3 regions of the Mammaliicoccus sp. Dog046 genome follow, and region 1 is predicted to be linked to each of the others. Evidence: predicted binding sites of a transcription regulator. Region 1 holds the regulator's gene; each other region holds the start of a gene.
The links. Region 1 encodes CtsR, which represses protease genes until heat stress. Its sites were predicted from a motif close to ATGGTCAATAAAGGTCAAACA; they were not measured.
Positions count from the first base shown of each region.

Region 2: a site for CtsR is predicted at 2,557-2,577, ahead of clpB (ATP-dependent chaperone ClpB). Genes of this name have one in related genera too.
Region 3: a site for CtsR is predicted at 2,799-2,819, ahead of clpP (ATP-dependent Clp endopeptidase proteolytic subunit ClpP). Genes of this name have one in related genera too.

Region 1 is NZ_CP120131.1:2,399,660-2,403,957, forward strand. It holds gene P3U32_RS11905 (ATP-dependent Clp protease ATP-binding subunit) at 1-357, opposite strand, end outside; gene P3U32_RS11910 (protein arginine kinase) at 381-1,385, opposite strand; gene P3U32_RS11915 (excinuclease ABC subunit B) at 1,386-1,922, opposite strand; gene P3U32_RS11920 (CtsR family transcriptional regulator) at 1,939-2,400, opposite strand; gene P3U32_RS11925 (NupC/NupG family nucleoside CNT transporter) at 2,575-3,795, shown strand; gene pdxT (pyridoxal 5'-phosphate synthase glutaminase subunit PdxT) at 3,846-4,298, opposite strand, start outside.
Region 2 is NZ_CP120131.1:1,909,417-1,913,714, forward strand. It holds gene clpB (ATP-dependent chaperone ClpB) at 1-2,487, opposite strand, end outside; gene P3U32_RS09455 (Crp/Fnr family transcriptional regulator) at 2,658-3,350, shown strand; gene P3U32_RS09460 (metal-sulfur cluster assembly factor) at 3,469-3,777, opposite strand; gene P3U32_RS09465 (Cof-type HAD-IIB family hydrolase) at 3,897-4,298, shown strand, end outside.
Region 3 is NZ_CP120131.1:2,040,740-2,045,037, reverse strand. It holds gene P3U32_RS10180 (gluconeogenesis factor YvcK family protein) at 1-536, shown strand, start outside; gene P3U32_RS10175 (hypothetical protein) at 614-763, shown strand; gene whiA (DNA-binding protein WhiA) at 896-1,837, shown strand; gene clpP (ATP-dependent Clp endopeptidase proteolytic subunit ClpP) at 2,159-2,752, opposite strand; gene P3U32_RS10160 (glutaredoxin family protein) at 3,193-3,435, shown strand; gene P3U32_RS10155 (sugar-binding transcriptional regulator) at 3,585-4,298, shown strand, end outside.

The DNA.
Region 1 (4,298 bases):
AACACCTTCGTTTTCACGAATCAGACCTAATAATAAATGTTCTGTGCCCACAAATGTATGATTAAGTTTTCTCGCTTCATCCATTGAAAGCTCGATAACTTTTTTCGCTCTAGGCGTGTAATGGATTGCCCCAACTTGCTCTTGGCCGTGTCCAATTAAGTTTTCAACTTCTTTTGTGACTTTTTCTTCAGTAATACCAAATGCTTCTAATACTTTAGCCGCAATACCTTCAGGCTCTTTCATTAAGCCCAACAATAAATGTTCTGTACCTATATTTGAATGATTTAATCTCATTGCTTCTTCTTGTGCGTGTGCAAGTACACGTTGTGCGCGTTCTGTTAATCTACCAAATAGCATAAACTAACCTCCTATTTTTATATTTATATATGGTTTCTTAAAAACATTGCTCGTTTTTCATCTACAGTTTGTTCAGCCGATTCTTCTTCAAAGAATGGTGTTTGTATTGTAACCATTAAATTATCAAAGTTAAAGTTATTACGCTCGATATGTCCTAAATCAATACCCAGTTTCATTTCACTTAACCTTAATGAAGCTTCTTCAACTGATATTAACTGTGCTGATTTTAAAATTCCTTGAGCACGAAAAACTCTATCTTTTGTCTCTAAATGATTGAAACGATCTAATCTTTTTCTAATTTGTTCTTCTTCACTAATAATTTGTTCTACAATTTGTGTTAAATCTTCGATGATTTCTTCTTCAGTTTTTCCTAAAGTTAACTGATTAGAGATTTGATACACATGACCTAAAGCACCTGTACCTTCTCCATATATACCACGAATTGTATAACCAAATCGATTAATTGCCTGGGCAATTCTTTTCATACGTTTCATAATACTTAGTCCGGGCAAATGCAACATGACACTCGCTCTTAAACCAGTACCAATATTAGTTGGACACGTCGTTAAAAATCCATGTTGTTCATCATAAGATATCGTTAAATGTTTATCTAACTCATCATCTAATTTCGAAGCTGTTTCATAGAGTTCTTTTAAGACGAGGTTGTTCCCCATCACTTGAATGCGTACATGATCTTCTTCATTGATCATTACACTTGTAGATTCGTCATCATTCAACAATACTGCACCTGCAATTTGTTTCGTTAGTGCAGGACTAATTAAGTGTTTGAACACAAGCTTATTCTGATCAAGTTCAGTCAAATCTGATAGACGTGTCAGTTTCAAATCTGATAATGCTTTGCTCACTTTCTCAATCACTTTGTTTCCTGATGCTTCATCTTCATATTTGAGTGGATGAACTTCGTCTTGAAGGTTACGCGCAAGTCTGATTCTCGAACTCATGATGATTGGTGTATCTTCTTTCTCTTTCATCCAATCACTCATATGTTCATTAATATGTTCTTCCATTTACTCGACCTCACCTTCTGCTTTCAAAGCTTTAATTTCATCTCGTACTACAGCTGCATCTTCAAAGGCTTGTTCTTCAATTAAACATTGTAGCACTTTTTCTTTTTCCGCAATTTGCTGTTTGAGTTGAATTTTACTTCTTGAAGAAACAGGTATCTTACCTGTATGTTCGCCACTTCCTGCTTGAACTCTTCTAATGATTTGAGGAACATCATCTTTAAAAGTTTCATAACAATCATGACAACCAAACTTCCCTACTTTAGCAATGTCAGGGAGCGTCATACCACAAGTAGGACAGTGCTTTTCTTCTTGTGGTTGGACTTGTTTAAAGTTAATACCGTGCTTTCCTACGAGATATTGTAAAAATTGGTTCACAACAAATTCTTGATCTACATTTTGATCATTCATTTGATCATCTTGAAAATAAAAATGTTCTGAAGCACAGTTTTTACAAATCCATTGTTCTGTATTATGTTTCTTACCTGTTGATGTTAACTGAATGGTAGCTTCTTCTTTTCCACAAATTTCACAAAGCATACTGTCACTCCTTTTTTTAACTATAATGTATGACGGCAAGTATACGTTTCAATATATTTGCTCGAATAATATCTCTATATGGTATATCTATTTGTAAAGTATCTCGATGAATGGTTTGCAAAATCATTTTCTTTTCTCTATCCGTAATTAAATCATTGTTGAACAAACCATCAACGATTCTAAATGCATTTGCTTGAGATATTTGATCACCCGTTAAATCGATTAGATGTCTAATAAAAGCTGATTGACTATTTGTTTCGACTTTGGAAATACGGATATAACCTCCACCGCCTCTTTTACTTTCAATAGCATATCCATGTTCATTAGTAAATCGTGTCTTAATAACATAGTTTAACTGAGAAGGTACGCAGTCAAACTTTTCTGCTATGTGGGCACGTTTAATTTCAACGACATCACCTTGAGCTTCATCTAATAATTGTTTCAAATATTGCTCAATGATATCCGACATATTGTGCATTCATCATCACCTCTTTTGACCTTCTTTGACTATATTATATGTTCTGTACTTTATTATTTCAATTAATTTGTTTCTATAAAAATTTCAAAATATGTATACCGCTTTCAAATGAAATAAGTTATGATATATGATAGGTTATTAAAGTGAGATTAATTTGGGAGAGGTGTGTCTAGTATGCATTATATTATCGGGATTATTGGTATCTTATTGTTCCTGTTTTTGGCTTGGATAGTGAGTTCAGATAAAATGCGCGTAAGATGGCAGTACATAGGTTTAATGATTGTTATTCAATTTATATTTGCTTTCTTATTATTAAAAACAACAGGTGGTTTAACAATCATCGGTGGTATTTCAAGCGGTTTTAGTTATATTATCGCTAAAGCAATGGAAGGTATTAACTTTGTATTTGCTGGTATGGCAAATATTGATCCAAAATCGGATAAACCGGTTTCTGTTTATTTCCTTAATGTATTAATGCCAATCGTATTTGTTTCAGCTTTAATTGGTATCTTACAATATATAAAAGTTTTACCGCTTATCATTAAATATTTAGGTCTAGTTATCTCAAAAATTAACGGTATGGGAAAATTAGAGTCATATAACGCAGTTGCTTCTGCGATTCTAGGTCAATCTGAAGTGTTTATCTCAATTAAGAAACAACTTCCATTAATTCCTAAACATCGTATGTATACTTTAACAGCATCTGCAATGTCTACTATTTCAGCATCTATTATTGGTGCATACTTTACTATGGTTGAACCGAGATATGTTGTTACGGCAATTGTATTAAACTTATTTGGCGGATTCATCATGGCATCCATCATTAATCCTTATACTGTAGATCCTAAAGAAGATGACATTATGATTCAAGAATCTGAAGAAAAACAGTCATTTTTCCAAATGCTTGGAGAATATATTTTAGATGGATTTAAAGTAGCTGTTATTGTTGCAGCAATGTTAATTGGTTATGTTGCTTTAATCGGTCTTCTAAATGGTGTAACAACAAGTATTATTACTTTTGCATCTGGCGGATCAGTTTCATGGGACTTCCAAACATTGATTGGATTTATCTTTGCACCATTTGCATTCTTCACAGGTATTCCTTGGTCAGATGCTGTTCAATCAGGTAGTATCATGGCAACTAAAGTACTTTCAAATGAATTCGTTGCAATGGGTATCTTACCAGACGCTAACATTTCTGAAAGAGCTACAGGTATCATTTCTGTATTCTTAGTTTCATTCGCAAACTTCGGATCAATTGGTATCATTGCAGGTGCAGTTAAATCATTAAACGATAAACAAGGCGATAATGTTGCAAGATTTGGTCTAAAATTATTATACGGTGCTACACTCGTATCATTCTTATCTGCAACAATTGCTGGATTCTTCTTATAAACAAAACAGGCACGAGTAAAGAATTTAAATTCTTTACTCGTGCCTTATTTTTATATTTGTTTTACGCGATGTTTTTCTACTATCTCTTCAATAAAATAATTCATTATTTTATAATCATCAGTTAATTCTGGATGGAATGAAATACCCAAGTATTGGTTCTGTCTTACCGCTACAATTTTATCTTCAACAGTAGATAACACTTCCACATTATCTCCCACTGACTGAATATGTGGCGCTCTGATGAATACTGCATTCACTTGTTCTTCAATACCACTCACATCCAAATATTGTTCAAAACTATCCACTTGTCTACCGAATGAATTTCTTTCAACGACAACATTTAATTTATTTAAATGGCTTTCTTGATCGACTACATCTGTTGCTAGTAGAATCAATCCTGCACATGTACCATACATTGGTATGTCGCTTTCTCTCAACACTTCCGTAAAACCATATAAGTCCATCAATCGACGCATCGTTGTTGATTCTCCACCAGGTAATAC
Region 2 (4,298 bases), 490 kb from region 1:
TCTTTGTACAAATCGTTTCAATGGTCGTGCACCAAATTGAGGTTCATATGCTTCTTGTGCAATCCATTCTTTAACACTTTGATTTACATTAATTTTAATATGTTGATCAACTAATCTCATATTAAGGTGATTAATGATGTGGTCTACAATATAACTCATATCTTTAACAGATAATGGTTTAAATAATACAATATCATCCATTCTGTTTAGAATTTCTGGTTTGAAGTAAGCATGTAAGCTTTCATCAACTTTCTTTTTAGCTGATGCTTCAATCTCTCCATCTTCTGTCACACCATCTAACAGATATTGAGACCCTATATTACTTGTCATAATGATGATTGTATTTTTAAAGTCTACACTTCTACCTTTTGCGTCAGTTAATCTACCTTCATCTAATAACTGAAGTAATACATTAAATACATCATTATGCGCCTTCTCTATTTCATCAAGTAAGATTACTGAATATGGCTGTCTTCTAACAGCTTCAGTTAATTGTCCACCTTCTTCATATCCTACATATCCTGGAGGTGCACCAATTAGTCGTGCCACTGAATGTTTCTCCATGTATTCGCTCATATCAATGCGAATCATATGTTTCTCAGAATCAAACAATGTAGATGCTAATGTTTTAGCTAATTCTGTTTTACCTACACCTGTAGGACCTAAGAATAAGAAACTTCCGATTGGTCTGTTTGGATCTTTAATGCCTGCTCTTGCTCTTACAACTGCATCAGAAACAAGATCTACCGCTTCATTTTGACCAACAACTCTTTCATGTAGAATATCTGAAAGTTTAAGTAGTTTCTCTCTTTCTGTTTCTACTAATCTCGATACTGGTATTCCTGTCCACTGACTCACAATGTATCCAATTTCCTCATCCGTCACAATTTCTCGAATTAATCGATCATGATCGTGACCTGTTTCTTCTGCAAATGATTCTTCTAAGTCTTTTAATTCAGCTTCAAGTTGAGGAATTTTACCATGCTTTAATTCTGCTGCTTTTGCTAAGTCATATTGATTTTCAGCATTTTCTAAAGCTTGTTTACTCTCATCTAACTCTTCTCTTTTGTCTTGTAAGTGCTTAATTTGTTCTTTTTCTTGTTCAACTTTATTTTGAAGTTGTTGTTGCTTTTCTTTTTCGTCAGCAAGTTCTTTTTGTAATTCTACTAAACGATTTTGACTGCTTTGATCAGACTCTGTTTTCAATGCACTTTCTTCTATTTCAAGTTGCATCACACGTCTATTCACCGCATCTAACTCTGTAGGATTAGATCCCATTTCCGTACGGATCGTTGCACATGCTTGGTCTACGAGATCAATTGCTTTGTCTGGTAAAAAACGATCTGTAATATATCGATCTGATAATTCTGTAGCTGCAACTAACGCTCTATCTTGAATGCGCACACCGTGATGAACTTCATATCTTTCTTTCAATCCTCTTAAAATAGAAATCGTATCTTCTAAATCTGGTTCTTTAACATTTACTTTTTGGAAACGTCTTTCTAATGCAGAATCTTTTTCAATATATTGACGGTATTCATTTAATGTTGTTGCACCAATACAATGCAACTCACCACGTGCTAACATCGGTTTCAACATATTTCCTGCATCCATTGCTCCATCTGTTTTACCTGCACCTACGAGCATATGAATTTCATCTATAAACAGCAAAATTCTACCTTCTGATTCTTTTACTTCTTTTAAAACTGCTTTCAAACGTTCTTCAAACTCACCTCTAAATTTAGCACCAGCTACTAAAGCTGATAAATCTAATTCAAAAATGGTTTTATCCAATAATGATTCTGGTACATCTCTCTTAACAATACGTTGAGCCAATCCTTCAACGATTGCCGTTTTACCAACACCTGGTTCACCGATGAGTACTGGATTATTTTTTGTTTTTCTACTTAATATACGAATCGTATTTCTAATTTCTTCATCTCTACCGATTACTGGATCCATTTTCCCTTTTCTAACTTCTTCAACTAAATCTCTACCGTATTTCGATAATGCTTCATATTGTACTTCTGGATTTTGTGATGTCACACGATTACCCCCTCTAATCTTATTAATAATTTCATCGACAACTGCTTTTTTATTACCAACAGTTTCTTTAGTTGTTACATCGACTTCAATGGCCGCCTTTAAGATATGTTCCATAGACATATAATCATCGTTCATATCTTCTTTAATTTGATTGGCTTTATTAAATAATTCGTTCAGTTTCGGTGAAATATACTGTCCATATTGTACGTTCTCACCTTTTACAACTGAATATTGTTTTAATTTTTGTTCATAGTCTTGCTTTAATTTATCTGTATCTATTTGCGCTCTTTCGAGAGTTCTTTGAAAGATACTTTCATCTTGATTCAATGCTGATAATAATACAGCTTCTATTTCAATATTTTGTAGTTGATGTGATTGCGATAATTGTTGAGCTTGTTCTACAACACTTTGCACTGAATACGTCATTTGATTAATATCCAAATGTATCACCTCTTTTTATATTCTTTGATCAATAGTTTGACTATCTTTGACCTTAAATTAATTATACCTTGTTTGACCTACTTTGACAAATATAAACCATCCAAATTCCAAACCTTTTCTATTACATTTTATGGTAAAATAAAAGTGAATATAAACCAGGAAGTGATCTTTTGCAAACGACATATACAGAAGCAACTTCAGTAATAGAATACATTATTGCAAATGGACAACGCATGCATGTTCAACCTCACCATTATCTATACCATTGTGGAGACCGATGTAATCATATTTATGTCATCGTAGAAGGAAAAGTCATTACACATCGTGTGATGGAAGATGGTAAAGAATTCAATACTAAATTGTTAGGTAGACATAGTATATTCGGTTCAACAACATTATTTTGTGGTAGAAAAACACATAGTCTATCAGCGAGAGTGAAAGAACCATGCACTGTTTATCGAATCTTAAAAACACAATTCGAAGAAGCAATATTAAATGATGAAGTTTTAAAATATGAATGGTTGTTATGGGTACAAAATGAAAACGAAAAAAATGAATATCAATTAAGAGATATTTATACGCTAGGAAAGACAGGTGCATTTTATTCAATCTTAATTAAATTAGCTAACACTTATGGCATTCAAGAAGGCAACGACATATTTATAAATGTTGAATTAACGAATCATGAGCTAGCAAACTTTTGCAACGTAACAAGAGAGAGTGTCAACAGAATGTTGAGTAATTTAAAAAAGAACAACATCGTATCAGTCAACCATAAGAAAATTACGGTTCACAACCTCGACTATTTAAAAAATGCAATCAACTGTGAGAACTGCCCGCTTTCCATATGTAGAATTGAATAAACGATTTATTATTCGGTCATCACTACCATTTATGTCATCATTAAAACAAAGAAGCATAGCATTCAACTACTAATAGTTGAGTGCTATGCTTCTTTTATAAAATAAGTTAAATTTATGATTAGCTTACGCCTAAAGCGATTTTCGCATAACGAGACATTTTGTCTTTATTCCATGGTGGATTCCATACAATATTAACTTCTGTATCTTTAATTTCAGGTAATTCGCCTAATGCTGTCTTAACTTGGTCTATGATTTGTGGCCCCATTGGACAACCCATTGAAGTTAAAGTCATTTCAACTGTGCATAAACCTTCATCATCTAAATCAACATTATATACAAGTCCTAAATTAACAATATCGATGCCTAATTCTGGATCAATAACATTCTCAAGCGCACCTAATATACTATCTTTCATTGCTTCTTCCATTTTTTCACCTCATTCTAAAAGTTACTACATATAATATATCAAATTTAAAGCATGGGTTAAAGAAAATGATATGATATTATAGTATGTAAGATAAAGATAACGCGTAAGGAGCTGTCCCCATGGAAAAACATTTAATTTGTTTAGATTTAGATGGCACATTATTAAACGATAAAAAGCACATCTCACCTTTTACAAAAAGGGTTTTACAATATTTACAAAAATCTGGTCACGAAATTATCATTTCAACTGGTCGACCTTATCGTGCCAGTCTCGATTATTATAAAGCATTAGAAATGAATACCCCTATTGTTAATTTTAACGGTGCGTATATTCACCATCCTAACGATCAACGATTCGAACCTGTTCATGAACAATTCGATAAACGTATCGCGACTAAAATTTTTAATGACATTAGTAAACTCAATGTTAAAAATGTCATTGCTGAAGTAAGAGATCAAGTTTATATCAATACTTATGATCAAACCTTATTTGAAGGCTTTAGCATGGGCAATCCTGATATA
Region 3 (4,298 bases), 360 kb from region 1:
CTAAGAAAATTGAAAAAGTATTTTTAACACCTGAAGATATTGAACCTATGGAAGAAGCAATCGATGCAATACAAGAAGCAGATTTGATTGTTATGGGCCCAGGTTCGCTATATACAAGTATTATACCTAATTTGATATTGAAAAAAGTAAAAGATGCATTGATTCATACAGAAGCTGAAAGGTTATATGTATGTAATTTGATGACACAACAAGGTGAAACGACTGGTTATTCAGTAAGTGATCATGTGAAAGCAATTCATGACCATGTTGGAGATGCGATTATTGATTTTGTTATATGTCAAAAAGAACGTTTTAATGAAGAAATTTTATTAAGGTATGAAAAAGAAGATTCAAAACAAGTTGAATTTGATGGTTGTAAATTAGAAAAAATGGGTGTTCAATGTATTCATGATGAGCAATTAGTAAGTATTACGCCACATCAATATATTAGACATAATAATGTCGTACTTGCGCAAATGATTTATGAAATTGCATTAAGAGAAATTAGCACAATTCAGTATAAGAAAGATAAATAATGGACTGGGACATTACATTATGTCCCGGTCTCAATACCATTTTTTATATAGGGGTATATAAACTGGGGTGATGGATATTGAAAAAAGTTCAATACATGATGGTACTTTTGGGATGTGTCATGTTACTCATTGGATTAACAATTAGTCAGCAAGTAGGAATTTTCTTTTTAGTTGTTGGTTTATTGATGTTAATTGTCGGTGTGATTAAAGAAACAAAACCAAAATGATAAAATGTATAAGTTTAATAACTTGATACGCCCGGCTAATACATGTAATATTATTAAAAAGAGAAACGTATGATATGTCATCTGGCATATCATTATTTTTATGTTTATAAATCGTAGAAAGGATGACATGCTATGAGTTTCGCGTCAGAAATGAAAAATGAACTAACTAGAATCGAAGTTGATGACTGTTGTGCCAAAGCAGAACTTTCAGCTTTGATAAGAATGAATGGGAATTTAAGTATTTCAAACCAACAGTTTGTCATAAATGTACAAACCGAAAACGCAGCGATAGCACGTCGTATATTCTCGCTTATTAAAAAATGCTTTGGAGTAGAAGTTGAATTATTAGTTAGAAAGAAAATGAAACTTAAGAAAAATAATATATATATAAGCAGAATTAAAGTGAAAGCTAAAGAAATTCTTGATGAATTAGGAATATTACAAGACGGCATGTTTAAACACGAAATTGATAAAGATATTTTACAAAAAGACTGCTGTAAACGTAGTTATTTAAGAGGTGCTTTCTTAGCAGGAGGATCAGTAAATAATCCAGAAACATCTTCATATCATTTAGAAATATTCTCACTGTATGAAGAACACTCAGCTGACTTAACAGCATTGATGAATCAATACCAATTAAATGCGAAACTCCTTGAACGTAAAAAAGGCTACATCAGTTATCAAAAAGAAGCGGAAAAAATATCAGACTTCCTAAGTTTAATAGGCGGATATCAAGCATTACTGAAATTCGAAGATGTTAGAATCATTCGAGATATGAGAAATTCAGTTAACCGACTCGTGAATTGTGAAACAGCAAATTTAAATAAAACAGTTAGTGCAGCAATGAAACAAGTAGAAAGTATTCAACTTATAGATCAAGAAATAGGGATAGATAATTTACCTGACCGTTTAAGAGAAGTCGCGCGATTAAGAATAGATAATCAAGACGTATCAATCAAAGAACTCGGCGAAATGGTAAGTACCGGAAAAATATCAAAATCAGGTATTAACCACAGATTGCGTAAATTAAATGAAATGGCCGATAAAATCCGTAATGGAGAATCGGTTAATTAAGAGAAATTTAGGAAAAATATTTTTGGTATGAAATAAGATTGAATGAAGCGGAGGTTGGGATTCTGGCTAACGGACATAATTAAGAATAGTGTCCGTTACACGATTCTAAGGGACATAATTCGGAAAAGTGTCCGTTACACGGTTCTAAGGGACATAATTCGGAAAAGTGTCCGTTACAGCATTCTAACGGTCATAATTCCGAATACTGGCAGTTACAGCAGCCTAATTCTCCCAAATAACCCCTGAAATCCTATAAACAAACCAAATCAAAAAAAGCTGGAACACAATCATTGTGTTCCAGCTTTTATTTTTAATTCTATTTTATGCTTTAACGTCTTCTGGATGCATAACATCATCGATTAAGCCGTATGATTTAGCTTCTTCTGCTGTAAGGAAGTTATCGCGATCTGTGTCTTTTTCAATTTTTTCAATTGGTTGACCTGTACGATCAGATAAAATTTTATTTAATTTTTCACGCGTACGTAAAATGTGTTTAGCTGCGATTTCGATTTCTGTTGCTTGACCTTGAGCGCCACCAAGTGGTTGGTGAATCATTACTTCACTGTTTGGTAAAGCGAAACGTTTTCCTTTTGCACCTGCTGCTAATAGGAATGAACCCATTGAAGCTGCCATACCGATGCAAATTGTTTGTACATCAGGTTTAATGTGTTGGATAGTATCGTAAATTGCGAAACCAGCTGTAACACTTCCGCCTGGAGAGTTGATATATAAATAAATATCTTTCTCAGAGTCTTGTGCTTGTAAGAATAATAATTGTGACACGATTGAGTTTGCTACGTTATCATCAATTGCTGATCCTAGCATTATAATGCGGTCTTTCAATAAACGAGAATAAATATCATAAGCGCGTTCGCCACGGTTTGTTGTTTCTATAACTGTTGGTATTAAATTCATCAGTTAATCCTCCTTTGAATATCTTAATGACCATATCATACACTATAAAGTCAAACATGGTCAAAATATATGACCTACTGATGAAAATTATAACTTAAATTGCTGATTTATACACTGGAAATTTTCGACATGTATTGTCAATGTTTGCATAAATGATATAATAGTTTCCGTAATCAATGAACTGAGTGCAATGGATATGTGTCGCAGGTATGTTGAAGTGTGCGCATCTTTTTTTAATAATTGTCACTGCTTTATGAATGGTCATTTCATTCACTCCCAATTAGTTGATACTTTCATTGTAATGGTTAGTTGTTAAGCTGATATAAATGAAACATTAAGATTATCTCTCCGTAGTGTAAAGGATAACACGCAAGATTCCGGTTCTTGAAATGGGCGTTCAATTCGTCTCGGGGAGGCTTATTATAGATAGGGATGATGAGATGTATATTCAATTTTATATTGGATCGAATTGTAGTTTGTGTGAGGACGCGAAATTACAACTTTCATTTTTCAAGGAAGAACACGATGAAATTTGTATTGATACTATTAATATAGAAGAAGATGATAATCTAATGGAGAAATACATGATGAGAGTGCCGGTCGTTATGTATAAAGGGGTCGTTCTACAAGAAGGCAACATTGATTTTGTTACATTGTCTGAATCGTATGAAAAAATGAAATAATAGCTCATGCTTTTACTTGCAATCTTATAGACCTAGGTGTATCATAAAAATGTAAACAGATATTATTTTTTTGACCCGCATGGGACAAAAAACGTCTAACCTAGGTTAGATACTGCCCATCTGTTAATCTATGAGGAGGCGTCTTGTTTATGGAAGATTTGTTGAAGATACAACATAAACTCGTTCCTGATTTGATAGACAAGATGTACCGACGCTTTAACATCTTATCAACGATTGAGAAGATGCAACCAATTGGTCGTAGATCCTTAAGTGATGTTATGAATATTACTGAACGGGTATTGAGAACAGAAATAGAGATTTTAAAACAACAAGACTTAGTCAGCGTACAGTCAACAGGTATGAAATTGACTGAAACTGGTGATCAAATACGTTCATCGTTGTCCCATTACTTAACGTTATATTCAAGTTTTAATCATATTGAAGATGAAATATTTAATCGATATGGCGTTAAAGCGCATATAGTGAGAGGTAATTCGGACTCAGATGAGATGGTTAAAGCAGAATTGGGTAATGTTACAGCAGAATTACTTGAACAGTCATTGTATACGAATGCTTCTGTTTCAGTAACAGGCGGTTCAACAATGGCTAGGGTGAGTGAATCACTACATCCTTTAGATAAGGATATCTTGTTCACACCAGCACGAGGCGGCTTGGGAGAGAACGTTGTATTCCAAGCGAATACGATATGTGCAAGCATGGCTCATCGAACAGGTGGGTCGTATAAAGTCTTGTATGTTCCTGATCAAGTCAGTGAAAACTCATATGAAACGTTGCTGAGAGAACCAGCAGTTATCGAAGTCCTTGATGCAATTCGTCATTCAGACTTTATAATTCACGGCATT